DNA from 2 places in the Pseudarthrobacter sp. NPDC092202 genome. Region 1 is predicted to be linked to the other one. Evidence: riboswitches for the same ligand, from Rfam matches in the RefSeq annotation. Region 1 holds a riboswitch; the other holds the start of a gene.

Region 1 (4,180 bases):
GGAGGGAGCCAGCTCCAGGGTGAGGACCGTGCCGCCGGCACTCATCTGCTTTGCTGCCAGCTCATACTGCGGGTGGGACTTCAGCAGCGGATACTTCACCCAGCTGACGGCCGGCTGTTCCTCCAGCCACTCCGCGAGCCGCAGCGCGGTGGCCGAGGAATGGTTAACACGCAGCGCCATGGTTTCCAGGCCCTTGGTGAGGACCCAGGCGTTGAAGGCGGACAATGCCGGGCCGGTGTGCCGCATCAGCTGCTTCACGGGGCCCTCGATGAACTCCTTGGTGCCCAGGATTGCCCCGCCGAGCACCCGGCCCTGGCCGTCGATGTGCTTGGTCCCGGAGTAGACAATGACGTCCGCGCCAAACTGCCCGCAGCGCTGCAGCAGGGGAGTGGCAAAAACGTTGTCGACGACGACGGTCGCCCCGGCCGCGTGAGCCAGTTCGCTGACCGCCGCGATGTCCACGATCTCCTGCATGGGATTGGACGGCGATTCGAAGAAGACGGCGGTAGTGGGCTGGGACAGGGCCTCGCGCCACTGCTCCAGGTCCGGTCCGTCAACGAAGACCGTCTCCACGCCCCACCGCGGCAGGATTTCGTTCAGGATCACGAAGCAGGACCCGAACAGCGAACGGGCGGCCACTACACGGTCGCCGGCACCGAGCAGGGCACCCAGGGCGGTGAACACGGCCGACATTCCGGACGCGGTGGCAAAGCACGCCTCTGTTCCTTCCAGGAGGCGGAGCCGCTCCTGGAACGTTGCCACGGAAGGGTTGCCGTAGCGGGAGTAGACAAAACGCTCGTCCTCGCCCGTGAAGGCGCGCTCGGCGGCGGCGGCAGATTCGTACACGAACCCTGAATTCAGGAAAATGGCTTCACTGGTTTCCTGGAAGTTGGTGCGGTCCAGGCCGCCGCGCACGGCCTGGGTATCGGGGCTCCAGCCGGCGGCGTCTTCGTTGAAGGTCACTTAGATCTTTCCCAGGTTTGTTGGCAGGCCGCGGTTCTTCCAGCCGTTGACGGTGCGTTCGCCGAAGCGGTCGGGGTCGCCTTCAAAGCCCTCCAGCACGTTGTAGGAGGTGAAGCCGGCCTGGGTGGCCGCTATGGCCGCCGCGATGGACCGCTGGCCGGAGCGGCACAGGAACACCAGTTCAGTTGCCCGGTCTTCGGGCGCCTGCTGGTTGAGGTCGTTGATGAAGTCAGGGTTTGGAATGCCCCCGGGGAAGGTCCACTGGATGAACAGCGGATCGTTCTCTGTTGCCTTGGTGTCCGGGATCCCGATGTGGGCCCATTCGCCCTCGGTGCGTACGTCCACCAGGATGGCGCCTTGTGCCAGCTTGTCCCAGGCCTCCTGCGGCGTCAGGTCTCCTGCGTAGCTCATGCGTGGCCCTCGCCGTCGAACTCAAGGTCGTCGCCTGCGGACTCGAGGTCATCCACGGCATCCGCCACTGCGGCGTCTGCCGAGGCGATGGCTGCCGGCAGGACCACGGCCTGTGCCACGATCACGCTGGTGCCGTTGAAGGTTGCGGCGGGGCTGCCGTGCAGCACATAGCCTTCCGCCAGGGCGTTCGAGATCCGCTCGCAGAATTCACGGTTGTCCGGGCCGCTGATGAGGCGGTAGGACAGTTTTTCTTCAGGGGCAGGTGCGTCAGACACGACGGATCTCCTTCTCTCACGCTTGCAGCTCGAATGGTCGATATGCCGAGTATTCACCTGAGGCACCCCGCCGTGGAAGGAGGGTTGCCGACCGGCCAGTCAGGGCTTGGCGCCGGTACTCATTACTCCCCAAAAACGTAACACTTGCCGCGCACCGCCGCACCGCCGTCGTCGTCATGTTGCGTAACTGAAGGATGCTGTGCGGAGGCACGGCACCAAAGATGCATGCGCCACGTCCGTTCAACGTACGACGGCGGCGCCACCTTGGGCATGCAGGTGCCAGGTGCCTGCCACCAGCGCCAGCCCGGATAAAGTTTGTCCAGGGGCGCCGCCCCGTCACTTGAGGAATAAGTCCCTGGGGGGTCTCATCAGCACGCTATCCGCTCCCGCACGTCCCGCCCCGAGCGGCCGCCCGCGGCCCCTCCACCGGATGGCTGCCGTCCTCGCCGCCGCGCTGATGGCCGTCCTGGCCGTGGTGGTGCCCGCCGGGCCGGCGCAGGCGGCCCGAAACCTCCCGGAGGAAGGCAAGCCGCTGCTGGGCGCAGTCCTCGAATGGGGAGAGGACACCGCCGGGGGCTTCTCCGAGCGGCTCGGGGCATCCCCCGCGATCTTCGGACACGACATCACCTTCCCCTTCCGCGCCTCGGAAGAGAGCGACATCCGGGGCTTCCTGGAACAATCCGCCGGACAGGGCGCCGATGCGATGCTCACGGTAAGGCCTGTTGTCCCGCTGGACCAGGTCACCCCTGACGCCGCTGCAGCTTTTGCCGGGGAAGTGCGCCGGATAAAAGGTGACTCTAAAGGCCAGCTGCTCATCCGCTTCGCTCCGGACATGAATGCCAGCTGGGTGGAGTGGGGCCAGCAGCCGGCCGCCTACCGGCAGTCATTCCAGGCGGTGACAGCGGCTTTCCGGGCGGCCGGGACCGCCGGCGGTTATGCCATGGTGTGGGAACCGTATTTGGGCAGGGACTATCCCTTCGAACGGAACCGGAACGCGCCCGCGCCCGGAACCGAGGGGTTCTCCCTGTTGGACACCAACGGCGACGGCGCCTGGAACGGCTCGGACAAAGCCTACGAACCCTACTACCCCGGGGACGACGCCGTGGACTGGGTGGGCTTGACGGCCTACCACGATGACACTGCAGGGGGCACCGCGGTCAACACCGTTCCCCGCGCCGGTGAGCTGCAGGAGATGCTGACGGCCTCCGGCGGGGAAAACTTCTACGGGACGTATGCGGCGGGGCGGGACAAGCCCTTGATGCTGCAGACTTCGGCCTTTTACAGCCCGTCCGCCGGAGGTGCCGCGGAAGCGGAGATCAAGGACAGCTGGTGGGGCCAGGTCCTGGAAGTTGCCGGATCAGCCGGTTTCGCGATGACGGGCGCGGTGGTCTGGGACGAACGCACCAGTACACGGGACACGGGTGTGGCCAGTATCGACTGGCGCCTCACCGGAAACGCGGGGATTGCCGAGGCTGCCCGCACCCGGCTTGAGGGATCCCCGGTGGTGACGGGGCCGGTTACCGATGTCGCCCCAGGTGCATCGTTCGTCAGGTCCAACACGCTGTCCGGGGCGGCCGCCTGGAGCGTGGGGGCGGCCCTCCTCATCCTCCTGGTGGCACTGTGGCAACTCCCCGCCAAAGTCGGTGCGGTCACGGCCTGGGGCTACAGCGACCCGTCCAGCAGGGACTCCCGCGTGGACCTGCTCCGTGGCCTTGCCATCGTCTTTGTGGTGGTGAACCACCTGGGCCTGGTGTCGCTGTTCCAGCTCCTGACCCAGGAGGCGGTGGGCTTTGTTTCGGGCGCCGAGCTGTTTGTCCTGTTCTCCGGGCTGGTGGTGGGCATGGTCTATGGGCCCAGGGCGAAGGACGACTTTGGAACGGTGGTGGACCTTACTTCGCGCCGGGCAGGAAAGCTCTACCTGACGGCGCTGGTGGTGCTGGTGGGCGTCTTCCTCTTGTCGCTGCTGCCGGTGTTCCGGACAGATGCGCTCACGACCTTCGTGGACCAGGGCACGGGCGGTGCAGGGCACGAAGGTGCCGGCCGCAGCTACGACCTCTATGCAGGCATGGAAACGCTGTTCCAGTTCCCCGTGCCGCCACAGGTTCTTCCCGCCATCCTGCTGCTCCAGTTCGGGCCGTGGCAGTTCAACGTGATGGGCCTGTACGTGGTGCTGCTGCTGGCCAGCCCCCTGATCCTCGCGGCCCTCAACCGCGGTAAAGCCGTGTGGGTGCTGGCGGCATCGCTGGCCGTGTACGCGGCGGGTACGGTGACGCGCTTCCGGATCCTGCCGTCGCAGTTCGAGGATTCATTTCCCCTGCTGGTGTGGCAGGTGCTGTTCGTCGTCGGCCTGGCGGCCGGGTTCCACCGGCGGAGGATCGTGGCCTGGCTTTCAGCGCACCCCTGGGCGGTTGCGGCCTGCACCGCCCTGGCCTTCGCGTTTGCCTTCCTGTCATGGGGCAATCCGTACCTGGCCAACGGGTTTGACGTCCGCCTGGCGATCATCCCGGACACCGCGTACCGGGCCATGTATG
Region 2 (4,180 bases), on a different contig from region 1:
CGTACTTGGCCCCGATCGCCCCCGCCACCGAAAAGTTGTTGACGGAAGCCGATCCGGTGTACAGCAGACGGTTGGGCGTTCCACTTCCGGATCCTGCAACCTTTCCTCCCGTCGCGGACGAGAGCAGCCGGTCGGTCACCTGGCTGGGGGTCAAAAGGGGGTTGCCTGAGAGGAGGACAGCGGCAGCACCAGCCACATGCGGCGTAGCCATGGACGTTCCGCTGAGTGACGCCGTGGCCGTTGCGGAAGTATGCCAGGCGGAGCTGACGCCGACGCCCGGCGCGTAGAGGTCAACGCATTTGCCAAAATTGGAGAAGGAGGCCTGGCGGTCCGAAGAATCGCTTGCCGCGACCGTGATCGCCGACGCCGTGCGGGCTGGAGAAGCCGTGCAGGCGTCAACGGCGTTGTTCCCCGCTGAGACAATGGCCGGGAGGCCGTTGGTGATGACGGCCTGGACTGCTGCGTCGAGCACGCTGCTGGTGGGTCCGCCGATGCTCAGGTTAACTACGGCGGGGGTGCCAGGGCGGTGATGATCTGCAATCCAGTCCAGCCCCGCGATGATGTCCGAATAGAGGCCGGAGCCATCGCATGCGAGTGCCCGCACCGGAACGAGGGTGGCGGATTTGGCCACACCATGGACGGCGCCGCCGATGACTCCTGCCACGTGCGTGCCATGGCCGTTGCAGTCGCTTGATCCCAGGCCGTCAGCCTTTGCTGTCCATCCGGCGCTGACCCGGCCGCCGAAATCGGCATGGGATGCGAGGATCCCGGTATCCACTACGTAGGCGCTGACGCCCTGGCCGGAGGCGGCAGGTGTGTAGGAGCCGGAGAGGGGCAGCGCCTGTTGATCGATCCGGTCGAGGCCCCACGGCGCGTTACGCTGCACCTCGGAGACCGTGACAGCGTGGTCCGGCTCCACTGTTGCGGCCCGGCCTGAGCGCAGCAGGGCGGCAGCCTGCCCCGGGCTGGCCTCGATGGCCGCGCCCTTCACCGCCTTCGTAAATGTTCTGTTGACGCCGATTCCCTGGGCGCGGAGGGCTGCCGCCTCGGCCGCGACGTCCTTGCCCGGAGCGAATTGCACAAGGTAGCGGCCGCCATCGTCAGCAGCGGCAGAAGGAGCGGCGTGTGCTGCGGATGCCGGCCAGGGACCGGCTGCCACCGCGCCTGAGCAGAGGGCGACGGCGGAGAGCAGGACGGTGCGACGTGCCAGGCGAGAGAACTGGGGCAACTGAAGTGTTCCTTTGGTATGGAAGCTGAAAGGCGATGAGACGGGTTCCCGGCTCAAATCTAACGGGGGACCGGTGGCAAACGGCCAAACTTCGCGCAATCCTGCGCATCTTCTGCGGAACCTTGGGAGATCAACATACGGTGCCTCCCAGCGCTGCGTCCGGCGGGGTGCGTCCCGCAGGAGGGCGGGGAAGTCACAACCGGTCACACTCATGGCGGCGGGCACATGCTGTTCCTACACTGGGCTCAGGTCATGAGCGCCAGCACCAAGCCCCGGCTTGCTGGCCGGCAACCCTCCTTCCGCGGTGGGGTGCCCCGGGTGAGGACCTGGCTGTCCGGCAAAGGCCGGACAGCAAGCGCGGCCCGCGGTGCTTTGAGCATGCCGGGCCCAGTCAAAGGAGCCTTAGATGTCCAACGGATGGTCATTCGAAACCCGCCAGATCCACGCAGGCCAGGAGCCGGACAGTGCCACGGGCGCCCGTGCACTCCCTATCTACCAGACCACGTCCTTCGTGTTCCCCAGCGCCGAGAGCGCCGCCAACCGTTTCGCCCTTGCTGAACTGGCACCTATCTACACCCGCATCGGCAACCCCACCCAGGAAGCCGTGGAACAGCGGATCGCCAGCCTTGAAGGCGGGCTCGGGGCACTGCTGCTCAGCTCAGGCCAGGCCGCAGAAACCTTCGCTGTCCTGAACATCGCGGAAGCCGGCGACCATATCGTCGCAAGCCCCAGCCTTTACGGCGGAACCTACAATCTCTTTGCCCATACCCTGAAGAAGTTCGGCATTTCGGTCACCTTCGTGGCGGACCCGGACAACCTGGAGCAGTGGCGCGACGCCGTGCAGCCCAACACCAAGCTCTTTTTCGGGGAAGTGGTCTCCAACCCCCGCCAGGACGTCCTGGACATAGAAGGTATCTCCCAGGTGGCCCACGATGCCGGGGTGCCCCTCATTGTGGACAACACCCTGTCCACCCCGTACCTGATCCGGCCGCTGGAATGGGGAGCGGACATCGTGATCCATTCGGCAACCAAGTACCTGGGCGGCCACGGTTCCGCCATTGCCGGCGTGATCGTGGACTCCGGGAAGTTCGACTTCGGCAAGGACCCGGCGAAGTTCCCGGGCTTCAACACCCCGGACCCCACCTACAACGGGCTGGTGTACGCCCGCGACCTCGGCAAGGACGGTGCCCTGGGCGCCAACCTGTCCTACATCCTCAAAGCGCGCGTCCAGCTGCTCCGGGACCTTGGTTCCGCCGTCTCCCCGTTCAACGCCTTCCTCATTGCCCAGGGGCTGGAAACGTTGAGCCTGCGCGTGGAGCGTCACGTTGCCAACGCCCTGGACGTGGCGCAGTGGCTGGAAGCGCGTGACGACGTCGAATCGGTCGCCTACGCGGGGCTGCCCTCCAGCCCCTGGTACGAGAGGGGCCGCAAATATGGCCCCAAGGGCACGGGCGCGATCGTGTCCTTCAACCTCGCCGGCGGGGCGGAGGCCGGCAAGCGCTTCGTGGACGCGCTCGAACTGCACTCCCATGTGGCCAACATCGGTGACGTCCGCTCCCTTGTCATCCATCCCGCGTCGACCACCCACAGCCAGCTCTCCCCGGAGCAGCAGGCGGTGGCCGGGGTAACGCCCGGCCTGGTCCGGTTGTCTGTGGGAATCGAACACATCGATGACATCCTGGCCGACCTGGAAGCGGGCTTCCGTGCCGCCAAGGCGGCCACGGGCGCCTGAGCAGGAGCAAGGGCCGACGGCGGGGTCCCGGGCCGGGCGGGCGTGCCTGCCGGGCCCGGGACCGTCACAACCAGTCACACTCTTGGCGGCAGGCGGGTGCTGTTTCGTACACTCGAACCAGGTCATGAGTGCCAGTGACAGCCCCGGCTTGCTGGCCGGCAACCCTCCTTCCGCGGTGGGGTGCCCCGGGTGAAGACCTGGCCTGCCGGTCATTCGACGGCAGGCAAGCGCGTAAGAAGAGGTCTTGCCATGACGGTTACCGTCGCCCGTACCACCGTTTCCGGACACGGAATAGTCCGCTATGCCTCCATTGGGGGACTGGAACTTGAAGCCGGCGGCTACCTGCCGGACGTCACGCTGGCCTACGAAACCTGGGGCACCCTCAACGCGGACGCCAGCAATGCCGTCCTGATCGAGCACGCACTGACCGGCAGTACCCACGTGACCCGTGGCGATACCGATGAACCGGGCTGGTGGGAGCAGCTGGCCGGGCCGGGTGCACCGGTGGACACGGACCGCTTTTTTGTAGTGTCCATCAACATTGTGGGCGGTTGCTACGGGTCCACGGGGCCGTCCTCGCCGGCACCGGACGGGACTCCCTGGGGATCCCGGTTTCCCCTGGTCACGCTGCGGGACAGCACTGTGGCGGAGGCCCGGCTGGCCGACAAGCTGGGAATCAAGAGCTGGTTTGCGGTGCTGGGCGGTTCCATGGGCGGAGCCCGCGCCCTGGAGTGGGCCATCACCTTCCCCGAACGGGTGCAGCGCTGCGGAGTGATCTCCATCGGCGCTGCCAGCACAGCCGAGCAGATTGCCTTTGCCCAGGCACAGACCCTGGCGATCCGCCAGGATGCGAATTTCAACGGGGGCGATTACTACCGCGGCCCCTTTCCCGAGGATGGCCTGGCCCTGGCCCGGCGGATTGCGCACATCACCTACCGCTCCGCGGCGGAACTGGAAGGCAGGTTTGGCCGCGCACCCCAGGCTCCGGAGTCACCCCTGCAGGGCGGGGTCCTGGCCAACCGAGGCCGCTACCAGGTGGAAAGCTACCTGGACCACCAGGGGAACAAGCTGGTCCGGCGGTTTGATGCCAACAGCTACATCGCCATCACCGAGGCCCTGATGAGCCACGACATCTGCCGGGGTAGGGGGCCGCTTCCCGAGACCCTGGCGCGGTCAGGTGCGCGTTTCTTCGTGGCAGCCGTGGACTCGGACCGCCTCTA

The links. Region 1 has a riboswitch for S-adenosylmethionine ahead of ACIQF4_RS10080 (DUF1737 domain-containing protein). Riboswitches for the same ligand answer to the same signal wherever they lie in the genome.
Region 2: linked by a shared signal. The riboswitch ahead of ACIQF4_RS15500 (bifunctional o-acetylhomoserine/o-acetylserine sulfhydrylase) and the one ahead of ACIQF4_RS10080 (DUF1737 domain-containing protein) in region 1 are both predicted to bind S-adenosylmethionine.

What each region holds. Positions count from the first base shown of each region.
Region 1 is NZ_JBIVRG010000005.1:39,544-43,723, forward strand. Features, by position in the region: gene ACIQF4_RS10070 (O-succinylhomoserine sulfhydrylase) at 1-963, opposite strand, end outside; gene ACIQF4_RS10075 (rhodanese-like domain-containing protein) at 964-1,374, opposite strand; gene ACIQF4_RS10080 (DUF1737 domain-containing protein) at 1,371-1,649, opposite strand; SAM riboswitch class IV at 1,663-1,776, opposite strand; gene opgC (OpgC domain-containing protein) at 2,080-4,180, shown strand, end outside.
Region 2 is NZ_JBIVRG010000010.1:162,074-166,253, reverse strand. Features, by position in the region: gene ACIQF4_RS15505 (S8 family serine peptidase) at 1-1,228, opposite strand, end outside; SAM riboswitch class IV at 1,477-1,592, shown strand; gene ACIQF4_RS15500 (bifunctional o-acetylhomoserine/o-acetylserine sulfhydrylase) at 1,635-2,960, shown strand; SAM riboswitch class IV at 3,081-3,196, shown strand; gene ACIQF4_RS15495 (homoserine O-acetyltransferase) at 3,210-4,180, shown strand, end outside.